Regions from separate parts of the Pseudarthrobacter sp. GQ63 genome, predicted to be linked through region 3. Evidence: predicted binding sites of a transcription regulator. Region 3 holds the regulator's gene; each other region holds the start of a gene.
The links. The regulator HrcA, encoded in region 3, represses chaperone genes, less so after heat shock. The targets are predictions, from matches to a motif close to TTNGCACTCGNNNNNNNCGAGTGCNAA.
Positions count from the first base shown of each region.

Region 1 (7,022 bases), on a different contig from region 3:
TTGATTTCCATCCGGTGCAGGCCAAGTGTCCGGAAGCAGTGGTCCGTAACCATGGCCACGGCAGTTGGTGCAATGCCATGGCCTGCCCGGCCCCGGTCCACCCAGTAGCCAAGGGTCGCCATCATCGCTGATCCCCACACGATCGATGAAACGGTCAACTGGCCAATAATGGCGGGGCTCCCGGCGGTGGGAATCCGCTCGGTGATAACGAAAGGCAATGCAGTAGCCTGCGCTGCCTGCGTCTTCAATGACCGGACCATTTGCCGGTAGACCGGGAGGCCTCCGGCAGGATCCGGGTTGGAAGCTTCCCACGGAGCAAGCCACTCACTGTTGCGGGACCTGACCTCAGTCCACTCCTTCTTGTCCCGGTACCGGATGGGCCGCAGGACCAGATCCCCGCACTCCAGGGTTACGGGCCAAATGGGACCAGCGCGCACGGCGCTACTTGGACAGGCCGGCGGTGAACCCCGGCAGCCACTCCCGCAAGCCCGGCCCCAGGTCCTCGCTGTCAATGGCGAGCTGAACGCAGGCCTTGAGATAGCTGAGCTTGTCCCCGGTGTCGTAGCGGCGCCCACGGAACACAACGCCGTACACTCCGTATCCCTCGCCTTCGCCGGTCGCCAGTTCCTGGAGGGCGTCCGTCAGCTGGATTTCGTCTCCGCGCCCGGGGGCGGTGCGTTCCAAGACCTCAAAGACGGCAGGGTGGAGGACGTAGCGGCCGATCAGCGCAAGGTTGGACGGCGCCTCTTCGGTGCTTGGCTTCTCCACCAGGCGGTTGACGCGAACGTAGGATTCGCCGTCGATCGGCTGGACGTCAGCGCAGCCGTAGGCGCTGATCTCGGACGGTTCCACTTCGATGAGCGCGATGACGGACCCTCCCGTTTCCGCCTGCACGTCGATCATGGTGCCCAGCAGTTCGTCCCGGGCATCGATGAGGTCATCGCCCAGCAGCACGGCAAAGGCTTCATTACCAACGTGCTGCTTCGCGCGCAGCACGGCGTGGCCCAGTCCGTGCGGGTCTCCCTGCCGGACGTAGTGGATATCGCCCAGCTTGCTGGCGGCCTGGACGGATGCGAGTTTCTCGGTGTCCCCCTTGCCCTCAAGGGTGGATTCGAGGGACGGCACGCGGTCGAAGTGGTCTTCCAGTGCCCGTTTGTTGCGCCCGGTGATCATGAGGAGGTCGTGGAGGCCGACGTTCACGGCTTCCTCAACCACGTACTGGATGGCAGGCTTGTCCACGACGGGGAGCATTTCCTTGGGCATCGCCTTGGTTGCCGGCAGGAACCTGGTACCGAGTCCGGCGGCAGGAATGACGGCTTTGCGAACTCTCGGGTTACTGGTAGTCACCGGACTAATCTAACGTCAGCGTCAAGCATTCAGTAAACAACGGAGCCAGCGGCCCCTGCGGGCACCCGACGGATGAACCACACGGATAACCGGCCGCCGGCGCGCGGCAGTATGGAGGAAACACATGACGCTTGAGGAAACGAAAGCAGCCAAGGACCTGATCCGTGCTGCCCACCGCCGCCGAAGGGCTGCGATGACATTGCTGGAACGCGAGGAGGCCGGAACCGCCCTGGCCAAGCATGGCGCGGCGTGGGCGGCTTCGGTGATGCCGGCAGAGGAGGCCACGGTGTGCGTCTACCTGGGCGTCGGCGCGGAACCGCCCACGCTGCCGCTGATTGCAACACTGCACCACGACGGCCACAGGGTTCTGCTTCCCGTCTGCGAACCAGGGCGTGAACTGGGATGGGTCTTCTGGGCGCCGGGCATTGAGCTGGCACGCAGCAGGTTCGCCCCGATCCTGGAACCGGTCGGGACCCGGCACGAGATTGAGGTTGCCGGCCAAGCCGCTGCGCTGTTTATCCCTGCCACGGCCGTCGATCTCGCAGGCAGCAGGATCGGCCAGGGCGGCGGCTACTATGACAAGTTCCTGGGCCACCTCGCGTCCGCCGGGAAGCATATTCCCCTTGCCGCAGTTCTTTATGACGGGGAATTACTGCCCGCCGGCGCGATTCCGGTGGAGGAATTCGACCGTCCCGTGCCTGGCGTCGTGCTTCCTTCCGGATTCAGGGACCTGGTGAACGCCGCCTGACCGCAAAATCCGGGCGCAGGGGAATGCTAGAATTGGCACTCAGGCCCTGTGACTGCTAATGGGACATCCAGTTGGATCACCAAGCGACAGTCCGGGACCTCTCGTTTGCCCAAGAGGAGGAGCACCAGTGCCAACGTATGCCTACGCCTGCAAGGATTGCGGTCATGCCTTTGACATCGTCCAGTCGTTCTCGGACAGCTCTCTGACGTCCTGCCCCGAGTGCCAGGGTGCCCTGCGCAAGAAGTTCAACAGCGTGGGCGTCGTCTTCAAGGGTTCCGGCTTCTACCGCACGGACTCCCGGGACGCCAAGGGCAGCACGGTTTCGGCTACTCCCGCTGCTCCTGCCGCGGCACCGGCACCCGCGCCGGCCGCTTCGGCCCCCGCCGCTGCCAGCTGACGCACGGTCCTCGACTCAAAGCCCGCCTGGCGGTTGGGCAAGGTTGTCCACATACCCGCTCAGGGCACTGCCGTATCTCTTTGCGCCGCCCCTAGCGTAGGCACATGCCTTCATACCGCCAGTCCAGCCGGAACACCTCAAGCGCGCCACATCCCGGACTCTTCCGGAAACCGCGGCTGCGGCGCCGCCCTGGCAGGGTCCGCGGCTCCGGCCGCGTTACAGGCAGGCGTCCTCCCGCGCGCTTCGCGGGCTGGCTGAGCCGCAACAGGCGCCTCGCTGTCGCGTTGCTGCTCTGCGCCGCGGCCGCCATCACAGTGCACCAGCTCACCCCCGCCCCGGTCTACACGGTGACGGCGCTGACCGCCGCGAGGGATCTCCCCGCCGGCGCCGCACTATCGGAGGCAGACCTCGCCGCTGCACAGGTTCCGCCCGGCATGATCGCCAGCGGATTCCTCAAGGAACCGGGTGAGGCGGCAGGCAAGCAGCTCGCGGCGCCCCTGCGCAAGGGTCAGCTGCTCACGGATGCCCAGCTTGTCGGTCCAGGCCTCCTGGCCGGCACTCCCCCGGGATCCGCTGCCGTACCCCTACGCATGGCCGATCCGTCATCCATCCAGCTGGTCTCCCCGGGGCAGCTGGTGAACGTGGTCCTCACCTCGGCCAACGGCTTCGACCAGCAGGACCCGCCCCAGATCCTGGCCTCCGGCGTGCCCGTGCTGTGGACCTCCGGCCAAGGCGGCCAGACTGGACAGTGGCTGGGTACCGCCGAGACAGACGGCCTGATAGTCGTGGCCGCCACCGCGGAACAGGCAGCCCGGCTCGCAGGCGCCTCCACCCAGGGCAAGCTGTTCTTCGTGCTGGTGGCGCCGTGAAGACCTCAGCCCCAGTGCGGCGGTTTCTGCTCCTTCAGCCAGGCGTCGTGGTCGTCGTCTTCCCGGTCGCCCCAGGCGCGGGGGTCGTCCTCGGAGGCCTTGTTGGGCACGGCCGGCCCCGCGGGCAGCGCAGAACTGTTGGGCCCCGTGCCGGGTGTTCCGTCCAGGTCCTGTCCGGCATCAGTTTCGGCGGGCTGCCCGGCGTCTGGAGCGTTGTCTTCTTCGCGGTCCTGGGGCATGGTGCCCGCCTCCTTGCTGTCCTGGTCTTCGGCCTTAGTGGGATCATCGCTCTGCGCAGCGGGCCGGCTTTCAGGGGCTGGCCCGGAGTCGCCCTGGCCAGCATCAGCCATAGCCGCCCGTTCCCGCTCGCCCTGGCTTTCGGCGTCGATCCCGTTGAGCGCCTGGTCCACATCGTCGTCCAGGAAGGCGACGGACGCGGCGGCACGCCCGGAAAGGGCCATCTTCTCGAGTCCCAGGTACCCGGCAATCCTGTCGGCGCAGGCGGAGGGATCGGTGAACACCTCGATGGTCCACAGCGGCATGTAGCGCCATCCCAGGCGCTCCAGCAGCTGCGGGCGCAGCCGGCTCCGCTCCCGCACACTCATGGTCCGGTACTGCTCCGTGCCGTCCGATTCAATCGCAACCGGCCACGGCAGGTCCGCGTGCTCCTGCCCCATGGTGCTGAGGGGATCAGCGGCGGCAACCACGTCGATGGCGCCGTCATACTGATGCCACACCCGTGCGCCGCGGGCCCGCAGGCGGTCCCCGAGGTCGGCAACCAGGGGATCTGCCCCCAGCGCCTGCTCGCTGGCCGCAGCCCGTGATGCAGGAGTTCCGAGATCAGTATTCCCCGCAATTTCACGGTCCAGCAGGGAGTACAAGTCCACGGCGCCGTGGCTCAGCCTGGTGTGGTCCAGGTCCTCGGGCCGGAAACAGGTAAGGACGTGCAAGGACCGGCGTGCCCGCGTCATGGCCAGGGCAAACTTCTCCCGGCCGCCCTCGGCGGAAAGCGGCCCGAAGTTGTGCAGGGCGCGGCCGTGCGGGGTGCGGCCAAAACCGGGCGAGAAGATGACGTGATCGCGCACCAGTCCCTGCGCCCGTTCCAGGTCAACCACCCGGAAGGACTCGGGGCCGGCGCCGAAGAACCCGGCCAGGCCGGGGTAGTTGGGCAACTGCAGCCGGATGGACTCCCCGATCCGGGCCGCATGGCGGAGGCTGGCCGTGACCACGGCCAGGGACGTACGCGGGCGGAGCCGTGCGTGCTCGAAGACCAGCTGGACAACGCGGTTGACTTCCGCCACCACGGACTCGACGCCTTCGTGGTCGGCGCTCGGCAACCCGGTGCCGTCCGGGAGGTATTCAACCAGGAGGGAACGGTCAAGCCCGGTGGCGGACTGGCCTTCCGGCAGCCGCCGCAGGCCGCCGTCGTAAAAATTCTTGCTGAGCTGCAGCACAAGGTCCTCGTCCACCGCACGGTAGACAAAGTTGAGCCGCCACACGGGAAGCACCTGCGACAGTGCGCTAAAAGCACTGTCCACGCGGTGGTGCGCTGACTCTCCGGGTGCGAGCCTTTCCACTCCCACCGTGAAAGTCCGGGGGCTGGCGATCCGCGCGTCACCGAACGCGATGACCTGTTTGGCCCGGGCAACGGACGGCAGCACAGCCTGGAGGGACGTCGCTTCCGCGTCCAGGATGACCACCGCGTCGAAGTGCTGTTCCGCCGGCAGCAGGCCGGTCATCAGGTAGGGGCTGACGGACCAGACCGGGACCAGCGTGCCGATCAGTTCCGGCGCCTGGGCCGTCAGCGACGGCAGGGATACCCGTCCGTCCTTGAGCAGGCTCCGGAGGAGATCCGCCTGGCGGGGATGGGTGGCGAGGGCGCTGCGCCAGCGCTCTGCGAGGTCCCAGCGAAGGCGCGCGGCACCGCTGGCGATGTGGGCGTTGTCAGCCAGGCGGTACTCGGCCTCCAGCCTGCGGAGGGCGTCGCCGTCGGACATTGCCAGGTAGTCGTCGCCGCTGATCATTGCCTCGAGCGCCGACTGCCACCACGCGAGTTCAAGCTCGGCGGCAACCGAGCCGGCCGGAACTTCCCGCTCCGCGAGGTCGGCCAGGAGCTCGCCCAGGCCGTGCTCACGCATGTTCTCCACCAGCAGCGTGCGCTCCGGAAGTGTCTTCAGTGTGTCCGTGTCCGCCACCAGCCGTTCGAGGCGCTCCATCAGCTCTTCGTACCGGACCGTGGCGAGCGAGCCGCCGGCCGCCGTGTGCCGGAGGGCCTCCCCCAGACGGGCAAGGTCGCTGTCCAGGGACCTGTACATGGCGTTCATTTCGGCGAGCCCCGACGGAACGGCGGGATGCCGCTGGGTGGTGGCATAGCCTGCCCACAGTGCCCGCTGCTCCTGGACCAGGAGCAGCGAGGTGTGAAGGTCGGCGATGTGGACTCCGGGCCTGACGTACTCCTTCGCCACCCTGCGCAGCCTTGAGCGCTGCATGGACGTCATGTCGATGCCGCGTTCCTTGCGCCAGGATGAGGGCGCGGTGGCGGAAATAAGGTCGGTGACCGGACGGTCGAAGATGTCCGGTGTGAACTTGTCCAGGCTTCCGCGTACCGCCACCAGGAGCTCAAGCTGCTCGCCCCACTCGGCGAAGGAGGCACCGAGCCGGATTTCGGCGTGTTCGGCAACTGCCTTCATGCGGTCGCGGAGGGCGGGCAGGCTCTTCTCCACGGAGCGGACCAGATCCTGGGCTTCCTCGGTCTCCTTCCGCGTCAGCAGCCGGGCGCCATGCCAGGGGCTGGTGGTGGAGGCCTTGCTGAAGCTGCCCAGCTCCGCCGCACGCTTGAGCCTGCCTGCGAGCTCCTCGCGGTCCCGGATGTTGTCCAGGACGCTCCGCTTCAGCCGCACCGTGGTGGCCGGCGCAGGGTGGATTGACGTCAGCTCCGCCAGCGACTGCATGGCCTGGTACGGCGAGCATCCCCACCGCTGGCGGACGTTGTGGAGCGAGGCCACATGGTCCATCAGGGCGTGGCGGTGCTCGGTCAACGTGCTGTGGAGGTTTCCAAGCTGTGGTTCCAGCGACTTTTCGTTGCGGACAATCGCACGGACCAGCTGGGCCTTGAGCTGCTGGGCGGTGACGTTCCCCGACAGCTGGAACAGGATGGACTCCAGGCCCAGGCCTTCCAGCTGGCCGGACACTTCATTGAGGCTGGCGCGGCGGTCCCCGACCACCAGCACAGTCTTTCCGGCATCCACCAGCGCACCGATGGTGTTGATGGCTGTCTGCGTTTGTCCGGTACCCGGCGGGCTGCTGACAACCAGGGAGTCGCCGGCACGGGCAGCGTCAATGACGTACTGCTGGTCGGTGTCCGCGTCCAGCAGGAGCAGCTCGTCCTTGGGGTGCCTGCTGTCCAGGGAAGGGAAGCGGGAGGGGTCCGGCTGCTCCACGTCCACAATTTCGCCGCCGCCCGCAGTGGCCAGGGCGGAAATAAGCGGGTTGGAGTCGTTGATCCAGGGGTCGTCCAGGTTGCCGGAGAGGTCGGCGAAGGTGGAGACCAGCAGGTTGTGCTGCGCCTCGGCGCCATGGATGGGCCTGATCAGGGTGCCGAGCCGGTCCAGGACGGGCTGCGGATCGAAACGGGCGGTGCTGTAGGCCAGCCGGGTGACGG
Region 1 is NZ_JCAXEF010000001.1:428,695-435,716, reverse strand. Features, by position in the region: gene AC6CHP_RS02150 (GNAT family N-acetyltransferase) at 1-437, opposite strand, end outside; gene galU (UTP--glucose-1-phosphate uridylyltransferase GalU) at 442-1,347, opposite strand; gene AC6CHP_RS02140 (5-formyltetrahydrofolate cyclo-ligase) at 1,472-2,095, shown strand; gene AC6CHP_RS02135 (FmdB family zinc ribbon protein) at 2,223-2,492, shown strand; gene cpaB (Flp pilus assembly protein CpaB) at 2,597-3,361, shown strand; gene AC6CHP_RS02125 (AAA family ATPase) at 3,367-7,022, opposite strand, start outside.
Region 1: the regulator HrcA is predicted to act here: its motif matches at 2,128-2,154, upstream of AC6CHP_RS02135 (FmdB family zinc ribbon protein).

Region 2 (7,022 bases), on a different contig from region 3:
GGAGCGCGCATAGCTGCGGTACGTGAGGAGGACCGCCTCAGCACCGACGCGTTCGGCACCCAGGATCTCGATGTCCGTCCGCTCGCCCGGGTCCTCCTCGAGCGCCATCATCATGGCGTCCCGGGTCCACATCCTGCCTGAGCTGCCGATCTCCATGAAATCGGGGTGGAGCAGGACGGCTGTCCTGCCGATGTCCCCGCGCACCAGCGGGCCCAGCAGTTCCCGCTCAAGTTCCTCCACCACGGCCTCAGGCCGGGCTTCAGCTGCCTTTGCGGCAGTCCCCGTCGCATCGAAACCCCGGTTGTCCAGCTGGCTGAACAGGTCAGGTTCCTCGTAGGCCGCTGCCGGCTTTTCTGGTTCCGGGCGTGCATCCCTGGCTTCCTGTTTCGCCGGCGCCGGGTGTGCATGGTGGGCACCGGGAAAGCCTGGCCCGGAGCGGGCAGCCACGCCCTGCTGGTAGGCCGTTGCGGCCGCCCGCGCACGTTCGTCCGCGGCTTCGTTCAGGTCATGCCCTGCATGCCCCTTCACCCATTCGAAGGTGTACTTCCGGCCGGCAAGCTCACGGTCCAGCTCCTTGAGCAGGTCCACATTGAGGACCGGCTTCCCGTCTGCTTTGCGCCAGCCTTTGCGCTTCCATCCCGGCATCCACTTAGTGATCGAATTGATGACGTACTGGCTGTCGCAGAGGATGTGAAGGTCCTCCTGGGGAAGGTGGGCTGTGGCCCGGAACAGATCCAGGACCGCCATCAGTTCGCCTTGGTTGTTGGTCCCGTGGGGCCAACCGCCGGCACGCCAGCAGTCGTCATTCACGTACCAGGCCCAGCCGGCCGGACCAGGGTTTCCCAAGGCCGAACCGTCAGCCGCTGCAGTAATCGTCACCGGTCCATCCTGCCAGACCGGCACGACAAACCGGAGCCCGCCCGTGGCCGTTGCTCGGAAAGCGGTTACCGAAAATACTTGACGCGGGGAGAGCCGGGCGGGCACAATCGCTGTATTGAAACGAGAAAACGCTTTCTCATCCGGTCCCCGACACGCACCGCGCCGCGGCAGCCAACGGAAAGCGCCCTCAGCACCAGGAAGGCACATCAATGACGATCCCAACCCTCAGCCGGAGGAAGTTCCAGCTCGGCGCCGCCGCCGTCGCACTCTCCCTCCTCGCCACAGGCTGTGGCACCTCTTCAGGCTCTGAGAGCAACGAGGAAGTAACCCTCCGGTTTGCCTGGTGGGGCAACGAGTACCTCAACGCCCAGACCGAGAAGGTTATCGATGCCTTCGAGGCGGAACACCCGAACATCAAGATTGAATCCGAGCCGGGCGAGTGGGGCAGCTACTGGGACAAGCTGGCCACCAAGACAGCCGCCAACGATGCGCCGGACGTGATCCAGATGGACCAGAAGTACATCGCGGAATACGGCGGGCGCGGGGCGCTCCTTGACCTGTCCAAGCAGGGCGGTATCGATACCTCCAAGCTGGACCAGGAGGCCCTGGTGTCGGGCCAGTATGACGGCGCCCAGTACGGACTCAGCACCGGCCAGAACGCCTATGTCATCATGGCCAACACCAAGGTCTTCGAAGCAGCCAATGTTCCCATCCCGGATGACACCACGTGGACGTGGGAGGAGTTCATGGCAACAGCCTCGAAGATCAGCGCCGCCGGGGACGGCAAGAACTACGGTGCCGCCTACGGAAGCAATGAAGCCGACCTGATCATCTGGCTGCGCCAGCACGGGGAGAACCTGTACTCGCAGGACGGCAAGCTCGATTTCGATACCGCCACGGCCGCGTCCTTCTGGGAACGGCTGAAGGAACAGCGCGACTCCAAGGCAAGCCCGCCGGCCACGGTGGCCACGGAGGACTCCGGCGCCGGACTCGAGGAGAGCCTTTTCGGAACCAACAGGGTAGGCATGGCGTGGTGGTGGACCAACCAGCTCGGGTCCCTGGAGTCCACTACCGGGAGCAGCATCAAGATGCTTCGGGCACCCAGCCTCGACGGTTCGTCGGCTGAGAACGGGATGTACTACAAGCCCACCATGTTCTGGTCGGCCTCCTCACGCTCCAAGCACCCGGAAGCCGCTTCCACCTTCATCAACTACCTGGCCAACAGCCCGGAGGCCGGGGCCATCCTGATGACGGACCGCGGCGTGCCCACCAACACGGACATCGTTGAGAGCATTACGCCGTCCCTGAAGCCTGCCGACACCACAGTGGTGGGCTTCCTGAAGGACATCGCACCCGATATCAAGGAGGCCCCGCCGGTCCCGCCGGTGGGCGCGGGAAGCGTACAGAACGTCATCAAGCGCTACACCGATGAGGTGCTCTATGACCGCCTCACGCCCCAGGCGGCCGCTGACGCGTTCAAGAAGGAAGTTGAAGGAATGCTGGCCAGCGCCAAGTAGTCACAACCTGCGGTAAAACACGAATGTGGCCCCCTCCGGAGAGGGGGCCACATTCGTGTTTAGCGGGACAGGTCCCGGCAGGAGTGGCTAGAAGCCGCCCATTCCGCCCATGCCACCCATGTCGTCGCCGCCGGCAGGAGCAGCGTTCTTCTCCGGCTTGTCAGCAACAACTGCCTCGGTGGTGAGGAAGAGGCCAGCGATGGAAGCCGCGTTCTGCAGGGCAGAGCGGGTCACCTTGACGGGGTCGTTGACGCCGGCGGCCAGCAGGTCGACATACTCACCGGTGGCTGCGTTCAGGCCGTGGCCGGCGGGGAGGCCGCGGACCTTGTCCACCACGACACCGGGCTCGAGGCCGGCGTTGAAGGCGATCTGCTTCAGCGGGGCGTCGATGGCAACGCGGACAATGTTCGCACCGGTTGCTTCGTCGCCGGACAGCTGCAGGTTGGCGAATGCCTTGGCGCCGGCCTGGATGAGGGCCACGCCGCCACCGGCGACGATGCCTTCCTCAACGGCAGCCTTGGCGTTGCGCACGGCGTCTTCGATGCGGTGCTTGCGCTCCTTGAGCTCAACTTCCGTTGCGGCACCGGCCTTGATGACTGCAACGCCGCCGGCCAGCTTGGCCAGGCGCTCCTGCAGCTTCTCGCGGTCGTAGTCGGAGTCGGAGTTTTCGATCTCGGCGCGGATCTGCGAAACGCGGCCGGCGATCTGGTCGGCGTCGCCGGCACCCTCGACGATGGTGGTCTCGTCCTTGGTGACAACAACCTTGCGTGCCTGGCCCAGGAGTTCCAGGCCGGCGTTTTCCAGCTTCAGGCCGACTTCCTCGGAGATGACCTGGCCGCCGGTGAGGACGGCGATGTCGGCAAGCTGTGCCTTGCGGCGGTCGCCGAAGCCCGGAGCCTTGACGGCGACGGACTTGAAGGTGCCGCGGATCTTGTTGACGATCAGGGTGGCCAGGGCCTCACCCTCGATGTCCTCAGCGATGATCAGCAGCGGCTTGTTGGACTGCATGACCTTTTCCAGGACAGCAACCAGTTCCTTGACGTTGGAGATCTTGGAGTTGACGATCAGGATGTACGGATCCTCGAGGACCGTTTCCTGGCGCTCAGCGTCGGTGACGAAGTAGGCCGAGATGTAGCCCTTGTCGAAGCGCATGCCTTCGGTGAGCTCAAGCTCCAGGCCGAAGGTGTTGGACTCCTCGACCGTGATGACGCCTTCCTTGCCCACCTTGTCCAGGGCTTCGGCGATGAGTGCACCGATTTCCTCGTCACCGGCGGAGATGGACGCCGTGGCGGCGATCTCTTCCTTGGTTTCGATCTCCTTGGCGGAGTTCAGAAGTTCGGCGGTGACGGCCTCAACGGCCTTCTCGATGCCGCGCTTGAGGGACAGCGGGTCGGCGCCGGCAGCAACGTTGCGCAGGCCTTCCTTCACCAGTGCCTGTGCCAGCACGGTTGCTGTGGTGGTGCCGTCGCCGGCGACGTCGTCCGTCTTCTTGGCAACTTCCTTGACCAGCTCGGCGCCGATCTTCTCGTAAGGATCGTCCAGCTCGATCTCCTTGGCGATGGAAACACCATCGTTGGTGATCGTGGGGGCGCCCCACTTCTTTTCGAGGACGACGTTGCGTCCACGCGGGCCGAGGGTGACCTTAACGGCGTCGGCGAGGATGTTCAGGCCCCGCTCAAGGCCGCGGCGTGCCTCTTCATCAAATGCAATGATCTTGGCCATAACGGCAGTAGTCCTTTCGGGACAGTCGTTAAGAATGAACCTTCGCTGCAGTGCCCGCGACGGACGACCCGTTGCCGGCGGCCTCTGTATGCCTTCGGGTGTGGGTCTCACTCCAGTTAGGTGTTTCTTCGCTCTTCGACCGATGCCGGCGCCGCCGGCCGGAGCCACGCTTTGCTTAGCAGTCGGTACGTCAGAGTGCTAACTCAATAATTAGCACTCCCCACGTGAGAGTGCAAGCGAATAACCGGCGGAAAGCACCCTGGCGGGCACGTCTTCGCCGAGGGCGATCAGCCGGCGGCGCGGCCTGCCGTTTCGACGCCGGTGGCCGCCGGAATGTTGTCGGCGCCATATGTGAACACCGTGAAGGCGGCCGAGGTGATGTCACCGTTGGCATCGAAGGCGATGGGGCCCGATTCGCCGTCGTAATTGATGTCCGCACCGGAAGCCTTGCCTGCCAGGCAGTCTTTGTAGCTGGGGCAGGGCGCCGTTCCAGCCGGGCCTGTTCCGTCAGCAGTCCCGCCTGATACCGGTATCAGGCTTGCGGCGATTGAACGCCCGGAATCGTCCTCGGCCCTGGCCGCTGCGAGCGCGGCAAGGGTCACGGCGTCGTACGTCTCCGCCGCGAAGGACACATCCTTCAGGGCCGGATCGATGCCCAGCAGTCTTTCCTGGAACCCTGCCGAGGGAAGCTGCCCCGGAACGACCGCACGTGCACCGTCCAGGGCTCTGGTTCCCAGTTTGGAGCCGTACCGGCTGAAGGCGCCGTCGCTCAGGATAAGCCTTGAGCCTGCAAGGGCGGCGTTGTTCAGCTCAGCCAGGGCGCCCTGTGCGCCGTCACGGGCCACCATGATGACGGCGTCGGGTTGCGCCTCGCGGATTGCGGCAGCCGCAGATCCAGCTTCACCCGGCGTGAAGCCCACCGCTGACAACACGTCCAGGCCCGCCTGTTCAGCGGACGCGGAGACGGCCGCGGAGACATCGCTGCCGTAGGAGCCTTCCTGGTACACCACGGAGATGGTGGCAGCGCCGGCGTCCTTGGCGAGCTTGGCCAGCACGGGTCCCTGTGCGACGTCGGCGGCAGCCGTCCGGAAGTAGTATCCGCCGCTGGCAATACTGCTGAGCCCGGCCGCGGTATTGGCAGGTGAAATCAGTGGCGTCCGCGCCCTGGAGAGGATATCGACAGCTGCGGAGGCGTGGCTGGAGTCGGTGGGGCCGATGACCACATCCGCTTTAGCCTGCACCAGGGACTGCGCCTGGGACGCTGTGTCCTGGCCTGATTCAACGGGCAGGAGTTCCACCGGCCGGCCCTTGTGCCCGCCGGCAGCGTTGATTTCCTGGACGGCGAGCTTGGCGGCTGCCAGCTGGGGACCGTTCAGGAAGCTGTTGTCACCGGTGTTGTCCAGGATGAGGCCCACCCGCAGCGTGCCGTCACCGGAGGCCTCCGCCGCCTCCGTGCGCGCGTTTCCGGTCACCCCGGAGCAGCCTGTCAGGGCCAGCGTGCCGCAAAGGGCTGCGGCGAAGAACGGACGGTTGGGTGCAGCGGGTGGAAACGGATGCTTCACTCGGCCGGCCGGACGCTTTCGGCCTGCGGGCCTTTCTCGCCTTCGCCGACCTCGAGTTCCACGCGCTGGCCTTCGTCCAGTGCGCGGTAGCCCTCGCCCTGGATGGCGGACCAGTGGACAAAGACGTCGTCCCCGGAGCCGTCAACGGTAATGAAGCCGTAGCCCTTTTCCGCGTTGAACCATTTGACGGTTCCTCGTGCCATGATGACCACTCTTTCCGTTAGGTCCGGGATGCTGCGCCGGTGCCGCCGTGGCTCGAGGCCCGGAACTCACTTTAGCCAATGGACGCCGGCAGCGCCGGGGCACAGCATGGCCGGGCGGAAACGTTATTCAGGCGTAATCCCGGCCCTGACGTGGGCACGCGTGGCGGAACGCGTCCTGTTGGAGAACCCGGCCTACCGGTATCCGGGGCCGAGCACCACCACCAGGGGAACCTGGAATTCGATGCTCTCCACCACGGTGGGGACTCCCAGGAGTTCCCCGAGGGCCTGCGCGTTGGCCTCCTGTGCCGCCCCCGCGTAGAAGATGATGGAACCCTGCTGGGGCGCCCCTGCCCAGTTGCCTACCTGCCCCAGGGTCCACCCGTCGGACTGCACGGTGCCGCCCACCCGGCTGGCCAGCCCGGCAGTTCCGGCAGCGTTGTAGACCGCCACTGCCTGGGCCTTGTCCACTGTTGCGGCCGGAGCAGTGCTCGGGGGGCTGGATGGGGTCCCGTTCCCCGCGGTGCCGGCCGGTTCGGGGGAAAACGACGGCTCCGGCTCGGTGGAGGGGACGTCCGCCGTCTCAGGCGTAGCGGATGGAGTCGAACCGGTTTCGGCCAGCGGCGCTGCTTCCAGGCTCGACGACGCCTGGGTTGCCGGACCGTCGAATCCCAGCTTGGGCAGGATCAGGAAGGAAACCACGCCGATGGCCAGCGCAACAATCCCCGCAGTCAGGATGGGCCAGAGACGGACCCGTGCCGGAGCGGGGGCTGTGCGGTGTACACCTTGTCGCGACGCGGTCTCCGGGACCTTGTCGAATTCATCGCGGGCGTATTTGGTCATGGGAAAGAGACATCCTTGTGTGTAGCTGCTGAGGACTCAGCGTGAGCGTCTTATGCGTCGGACCCCAGGCGGCGTGCAGTGCGTGCACGGTGACGCGACGTACGTAGTCTACGCAATCTCTTGACCAGCATGGGGTCGTGCGCCAGCGCATCCTCGGTGTCGATCAGGGCGTTGAGGAGCTGGTAATAGTGCGTGGCGGACAGATCGAACAGTTCCCGGATGGCCTGTTCCTTGGCGCCGGCATACTTCCACCACTGCCGCTCCAGTGCGAGCATCTGCTGGTCCCGCTCGCTCAGCGG
Region 2 is NZ_JCAXEF010000008.1:173,922-180,943, forward strand. Features, by position in the region: gene AC6CHP_RS14455 (ribonuclease HI family protein) at 1-879, opposite strand, end outside; gene AC6CHP_RS14460 (ABC transporter substrate-binding protein) at 1,089-2,396, shown strand; gene groL (chaperonin GroEL) at 2,484-4,118, opposite strand; gene AC6CHP_RS14470 (ABC transporter substrate-binding protein) at 4,406-5,680, opposite strand; gene AC6CHP_RS14475 (cold-shock protein) at 5,677-5,883, opposite strand; gene AC6CHP_RS14480 (LytR C-terminal domain-containing protein) at 6,076-6,723, opposite strand; gene AC6CHP_RS14485 (DUF3263 domain-containing protein) at 6,774-7,022, opposite strand, start outside.
Region 2: the regulator HrcA is predicted to act here: its motif matches at 4,294-4,320, upstream of groL (chaperonin GroEL).

Region 3 (7,022 bases):
ATCCTGGGGCGCGCCATCGACCAGTGGGGGATCGAGGCGGGCGCCGAGGTCACCACGGAGGCGAACCCGGACTCCGTCACCCCGGAGTCCCTTGCCGTCCTGAAAGATGCCGGGTTCACCCGGATTTCGTTTGGCATGCAGTCCGCCGTCCCCCACGTCCTCAAGGTCCTGGACCGTACCCACACGCCCAGCCGTGTGCCGCAGGTGGTTCAGTGGGCCCGGGACGCCGGCCTGGCCGTCAGCCTCGACCTCATCTACGGCACGCCGGGGGAGTCCCTGGACGATTGGCGGTACTCCCTCGAGACAGCGCTGTCCTACCAGCCGGACCACATCAGCGCCTACGCGCTGATCATTGAGGACGGGACCAAGCTCGCCGCCCAGATCCGCCGTGGTGAAGTGCCGGGGATCGACGACGACGACCACGCCGACAAGTATGAGCTGGCCGATGAACTGATCACCAAGGCAGGCCTGGGCTGGTACGAAGTCAGTAACTGGGCCCGCACGTCCGGACAGGCCTGCCGCCACAACCTCGCCTACTGGCGGGGCGACGACTGGTGGGGGATCGGACCGGGGGCGCACTCTCACGTGGGCGGTGTCCGCTGGTGGAACGTCAAACACCCCACTGCCTACGCCGGACGCCTGGCACAGGGAGTGTCGCCGGCAGCAGGGAGGGAAACCCTAAATGCGGAAACCCGGAATATGGAGCGGGTGATGCTCGAGGTCCGCCTCCACTCGGGCCTCGAGATCGCCTCGCTCGGCGCCGCAGGACGGCACGAGGTCGCCGGGCTGATCGCGGAAGGACTGGTGGACCCTGCCGCCGCTTTCGCGGGCCAGCTGGTCCTCACGCTGAAGGGCAGGCTGCTGGCTGACGCAGTGGTCCGCCGGGTCCTGCCCAACTAGCAGTTGCGGGGCCAGGGCGCCCGTGCTGGGGCCACCCCTGCAGGGTGCGAGTGCTGGGAGCCGGCGGTGGGCCCACGCTGGCGAGGGCCCCGGCACGAGCTTGCGAGTGCTGGGAGCCGGCGGTGGGCCCACGCTGGCGAGGGCCCCGGCACGAGCTTGCGAGTGCTGGGAGCCGGCGGGGACTACTTAATCCAGCGAAGGTTGTACTGGTAGCGGTGCGGCTGTCCCTTGTTGACATGGATGCCGGCTGCCACGGAGAAGCAGGTCAGGGCAATCCAGATAAGGGTGGCAATCACGGCAAAGATGTTGCCGACCACCGGAACGAACACCAGGATATTCGCCACCACAGCGGCGATGGTGGGCGGCAGGCTGAAGTTCAGCGCCTCCTTTGACTCCTGCGCCGTGAAAGGGCCCCGGTCCCGGAAGATCAGGTAGATCAGCAGGGCCGGAACGCAGCCCAGGATTCCGCCGAAGTGGGCCATGGTGGCCCACTGCCGGTCTTCGCTGGCTGTCAGGGGCAGCGCATTCGCCGGAACGCCATGGTATTCCGAACGGCCCTGGCCGCCCTGGGTGTCCCTGTGATCGCGTGCGTTTTCTGCCACAGTCTGTTCCTTCTGAAAGTGCCATGGTGCTGGCTAAGAATGCATATCGGTTGCTCCGGGCTGCGAATATCGCAGGTTCCGCAGTACCAAGAATACTGGCTGGAGGCGCGGAAGCTGCCCTGGGGCTCACAGGCACAGCGGCACGGGGTGCCTGTCAGGGCACTGTCAGGAAGTCAATGACTTCCTCCACCCTCCCCAGCAGGGAGGCTTCCAGGTCCGCGTAGGTGCGGACCGCACCCAGCAGCTTCTGCCACCCAAGCCCGATGTCTTCCTTGGTGGCATGGGGCCAGCCGAACGCGGCGAGGATGCCGGTCTTCCAGTCCTGCCCGCGCGGCACCACGGGCCATTTTTCGATGCCCAGGACAGCCGGACGGATCGCCTGCCAGACGTCCACATAGGGGTGGCCTACGATCAGCACGTTCCCGGCCGCCCCCGGGGAGGCCATGACGGCGTCCGCAATGCGGGATTCCTTGGAGTCGGGCACCAGGTGGTCCACCAAAACTCCCAGGCGCCGGCCTGGTCCGGGCCTGAACTCGGCCACCGCCGCGGCAAGGTCGTCGATGCCGTGGAGGGGTTCGACGACGATGCCTTCCACCCTAAGGTCGTCTCCCCAGACCTTTTCCACCAGTTCGGCGTCGTGCTTTCCCTCCACCCAGATCCGGCTGGCCTTTGCGACCTGCGCCCGCTGGCCGGCAACCCGGACCGAACCTGAGGCTGTCCTGCCGGCGGCAGCGGCTGTCGCCTGGCGCGGCGCCGGCGGGAGCAGCTTTATGGCCTGCCCCTCGAGGAGGAAGCCGAAGCCCAGCCGGAAAGACCTGGATTTGCCGCGCCTGTCCTCCAGGGCCACTACGTGCATGCCGCCGGACTTCTCCACGCGGGTCACCGCGCCCACCCAGCCGGACTGGACATCCTCCAGCACCATTCCCCGTTCAACATGCACCTCAGGAAGTGCAGCCTTTGACGGAGCGGACATGTCCTGGGGACCCCAGTTCTGGTACTGCATTGATTCACTCCGCCTAGCGCTCGATCACAGGTCCGGAATTTCGCCCGGAGCGGTACCAATGCTAGCAACGGGGAGAGGCATAATAGACTGTTAGCACTTGGGCATGTCGAGTGCTAAACGATGGGTGGCGCAGCGCGGGCGGCGCGGTCGCCCCAAACCCTGGATGGAGGTGGAGTGTGAGCGAGCCACGCAAACTTGAAGTACTCCGTGCCATCGTGGAGGACTACGTCCATTCCCGTGAACCCGTGGGGTCCAAAGCCCTGGTGGAGCGCCATCATCTCGGTGTGTCCAGCGCTACCATCAGGAATGACATGGCGGCCCTGGAGGAAGAGGGCCTGATCACGGCTCCGCACACCAGCGCCGGGCGGATCCCCACGGACAAGGGATACCGGCTCTTCGTGGACCAGATCTCAGCCGTCAAGCCGCTCTCCCCGGCGGAACGCCGCGCCATCCAGTCCCTCCTGGAAGGATCGGATGACCTGGACGATGTCCTGGACCGGACCGTCCGGTTACTGTCCCAGCTGACCAACCAGGTTGCGGTGGTCCAGTACCCGCACTTGAGCAGGGCCCTGGTTCGGCATATCGAATTCGTCCTCCTCGCCCCGCGGAAGGTGCTGGTGGTTTTGATCGCCAACAGCGGCAAGGTGGAGCAGCGCGTTATCGACGTCGGCCAGGACCTGGGGGACGACGCCCTGGCGGGCCTCAGGGCCCGGTTCCTCGGATCGCTTGCCGGAACTCCGCTGAGCCAGCTCGCCCAGTCCCTGCCCGCCGTGGTGGCCGCAGCCGCCCCGGGGCAAAGGCAGGCCGCCCAGGCCCTCGCTATCGGCCTGGAAGCCCTGGCGCAGAGCAGCCGCGAGGAACGCATGGTTATGGCGGGCACCGCCAACCTGGCGAGGTCAAACGTGGACTTCCCGCTCAGCATCGGCCCGGTGCTGGAGGCCCTTGAGGAGCAGGTGGTCATGCTCCGACTGCTGAGCGAGATGGCGCAGGACCACCGCGGGATGGCTGTCAGCATTGGCCGCGAGATTCCCTATGACGGACTGGCCGAGGCATCGGTTGTGGCCACCGGCTATGGCCCCGACAGCGCAGCAAAGATCGGCATCCTGGGACCAACACGGATGGACTACCCCACCACCATGGCCGCCGTCAGGGCTGTTGCCCGCTACCTTTCCCGGATTTTGGGCCCCTGAGGTCCAGCCCGGGCCACCGGATACCCACAGCATTTCCAGCAGTCCAACTGCAGGCAGTACAACAAGGAAGAGATACGAACTTTGAGCAGCCACTACGACGTCCTTGGAGTCTCACCGGAGGCCACGGGAGAAGAGATCAAGAAGGCCTACCGCAAGCTGGCACGCACCCTGCACCCGGACGTCAACCCGGGTGAGGACGCATCGGACCGCTTCAAGGCAGTGACCCACGCCTACGAAGTCCTGTCGGATCCGCAGAAACGCCGGGTGTACGACACCACGGGCAACGAAAACGGGACGGACAACGGCTTCGGCGGCGGCGGATACGCCGGCCAGGGTTTCGCCTTCCAGGATATTTTCGACACCTTCTTTGGTGCCGGGGGTTCTACCGGCCCGGCCTCCCGCGTGCGGCGCGGGCAGGACGCCCTCATCAGCGTCCGGATCGAACTCCGCGACGCTGTCTTCGGTGTGAACAAGAAGCTCGACGTGGACACCGCCGTCACGTGCCCAACCTGCGAGGGTTCCTGCTGCCAGCCCGGCAGCCATCCTGAGCGCTGCGACATCTGCGGCGGCAGCGGCCAGGTCCAGCGCGCCGTCCGTTCCATCCTGGGACAGGTCATGACCGCAGCACCGTGCGGAACCTGCGAGGGCTTCGGCACGGTCATCAAGGACCCGTGCAACGAGTGCAGCGGCCAGGGACGCATCCGGAGCCGCCGTTCGCTGACCATCAAGGTTCCCGCCGGTGTAGCCACCGGAACACGGATCCAGCTTTCCGGCCAGGGCGAGGCAGGCCCGGCAGGCGGACCTTCCGGTGACCTGTACGTTGAGATCCGCGTGAACAACGACGCCACTTATGTGCGCGACAGCGACGATCTCCACGCCACCTTGCACATCCCGATGACGGCGGCTGCCCTGGGCACCGAAGTGAGCCTGGAAACGTTCGACGGGCCACAGGAAATCGACGTCAAGCCCGGGACCCAGTCCGGCGAGATCATCACTCTTCGTGGACTTGGGGTGACCCACCTGCGCGGTTACGGCCGCGGCGACCTCAAGGTCCACCTCCAGGTTGAGACGCCCGCCAAGCTTGATGCCGCCCAGGAAGAGCTCCTGCGGCAGCTGGCCAAGATGCGCGGTGAGCAGATCACCGAGGGCAAGCTTGCAGCCAGCGGCGGCATGTTCGCCAAGCTCCGGGACAGGCTCGGTAACCTGTAGCAGTGAGCAACCCTGTCTTTTTCACTCCGTCCGGGTCCCTCGACCACATGACGGCGGGGCAGGCCTTTGTCCTCGAAGGGACCGAGGCGCGGCACGCCGTCACGGTCAAGCGCCTCGCCCCGGGTGAGCCCGTCGACATCGTTGACGGCGCCGGGACGCGGATGAGCGGACGGGTGCTTGCGGCGTCACCCGCAGGCCTCAAGGTGGAGTGCGCCTCCGTGGCTGTTGAGGAGCGGCCGGCCACGAGGCTGGTGCTGGTGCAGGCCCTGGCCAAGGGCGACCGGGATGAACTCGCCATTGAAACGGCCACTGAACTCGGGATTGACGCCGTCATACCCTGGCAGTCCGAACGGTCCATCGTGCGGTGGAAGGGCGACCGCGCCGCGAAAGCCCACGCGAAGTGGCAGTCGGTGGTGACGGCGGCAGCCAAGCAGGCGCGCCGCGCGTGGGTCCCCGAGGTGCGGCCCGCCGTCGACACCGCCGCGCTGGCCGTCCTCGTGGAGGCCGCGGGGCTGGCGGTCATCCTCCATGAGGACGCCGTCCGCCCCCTGCGCACCGTACTGGAATCCTGGCGGGAAGCGGACGGAACGGAACCGCGCGAGGTGCTGCTGATCGTTGGGCCGGAAGGCGGCATCAGCCCCAGGGAAGTCACCAGGCTCTGCGGAAAGGGCGCCGTCACCGCCCTGCTGGGGCACCATGTCCTGCGCTCATCAACCGCCGGACCGGCCGCCGTCGTGCTTGCCAGCGATGTCCTGGGCCGCTGGACCGCACCCTCGCCCTGAATGTCGCGGCCGGGCCCAACCGACAGGCTACCGGACGTTGAAGGCCCGCGAGTCCTCATTCTGGTCCGGCTGATCGCCGGTACCGGCCTGGGCCACCTTCAACTCGTAGTCTCCGGCCGGCAGCGTGAGGGCAAGCGTAAACAGTCCTGCCTGGCCCGGCTCAACGGCCGCCGTCGTTTCCCCAGTCAGGAACGGGACCTTGGTGCCGTCCTCCTCCGCCCGCAGGATCTGCCAGCGGAGCTTGCCCCCGGAAAGGGTGCTGCGGCCGGTGATCTTGACGCTCCCTGCGGCAACCTCTGTGTTCTCCTGCGGATCAATGATCCAGACAGGGGCCACCATGCCGGCGGCCCTCGTCATAAGGTCACCCAGCTGGATATGGCCTAAAGCAACGTAGTCCGTGTGGCCGTCCACAAGGATCCGCACGCGGATTTGCTGCCCGGAATCGATAAGCCCTGAACTGGCGGCAGCGGCGGTGGCCGTATACACAAGCTGCTGGACAGCGCGGCCGGCCATGTCGGCGTCAAGGTTGCTGTTGAAGGCGTCCTCGGACACGTCCACCGTGATGACGTCCTTGCCGGAGATGGACGTGGCCAGCTTGCCGGGATTCTGCCAGGGGGTGAAGAAATCCGGGTCCAGGGGTTTGTCCGACATCATGGCCCGCAGGGCCCGTGTCACTGGATTTTCCTGTTCAGGCACATCCCTGAATTCCCGGTAAAGGAAGATGCTGCTGTTGCTCCGGCCGATCCAGTAGACCGGCGCTTTGTTGGACGACTGCGTGGTTTCGAGCGGCGCGCTCGTGGAAGGCGCCGTGCCGGCGGCAGCAGGTCCGGAGCCCAGGGCGGTGGTGGGGGAGGGATCAGGCTCGGCCAGGCAGCCCGTCAGGAGCGGAGCCGCCATCAGAATCACTGCCAGGACGCCAGGGCGCACAATGCCGCCACGTCGTCCTGCCCTGCGGGGCGCAGCAGATTCCGGCACGTTTGTTGCCTGTCCTTTCATGAATGGCGGGCCGCTCCCCAAGCGGCGGTCCCAGCAGTGGCTGGATTTCCAGCATGGCACAGGGCCCGGAGCGGAAAGGCCGGATACGGGCCTCCGGACGGAACTGCAACGGGAACGATATGAGGCCGATATGAAGTTGATACCTAATGGCGGAACCGGCGGCGCTGCGCGTGTTTCCCGAGCTGTCCCGGCCCTTCCCCTTTCAGAGGTTGATGCTGTCCTGGCGTAAGATGGAGGGATCGCTGGTCAAGGCGCAACCGGTCCATCGTCCAAGTGCACTGTCGCCGGCCGCCAGCAGCGGGAATTGTCCGGTACTTTGAGGGGAACACGGGCCTGCGGG
Region 3 is NZ_JCAXEF010000002.1:311,023-318,044, reverse strand. Features, by position in the region: gene hemW (radical SAM family heme chaperone HemW) at 1-900, shown strand, start outside; gene AC6CHP_RS05935 (DUF4870 domain-containing protein) at 1,083-1,502, opposite strand; gene AC6CHP_RS05930 (DUF3097 family protein) at 1,657-2,505, opposite strand; gene hrcA (heat-inducible transcriptional repressor HrcA) at 2,682-3,695, shown strand; gene dnaJ (molecular chaperone DnaJ) at 3,777-4,904, shown strand; gene AC6CHP_RS05915 (16S rRNA (uracil(1498)-N(3))-methyltransferase) at 4,907-5,686, shown strand; gene AC6CHP_RS05910 (GerMN domain-containing protein) at 5,714-6,661, opposite strand.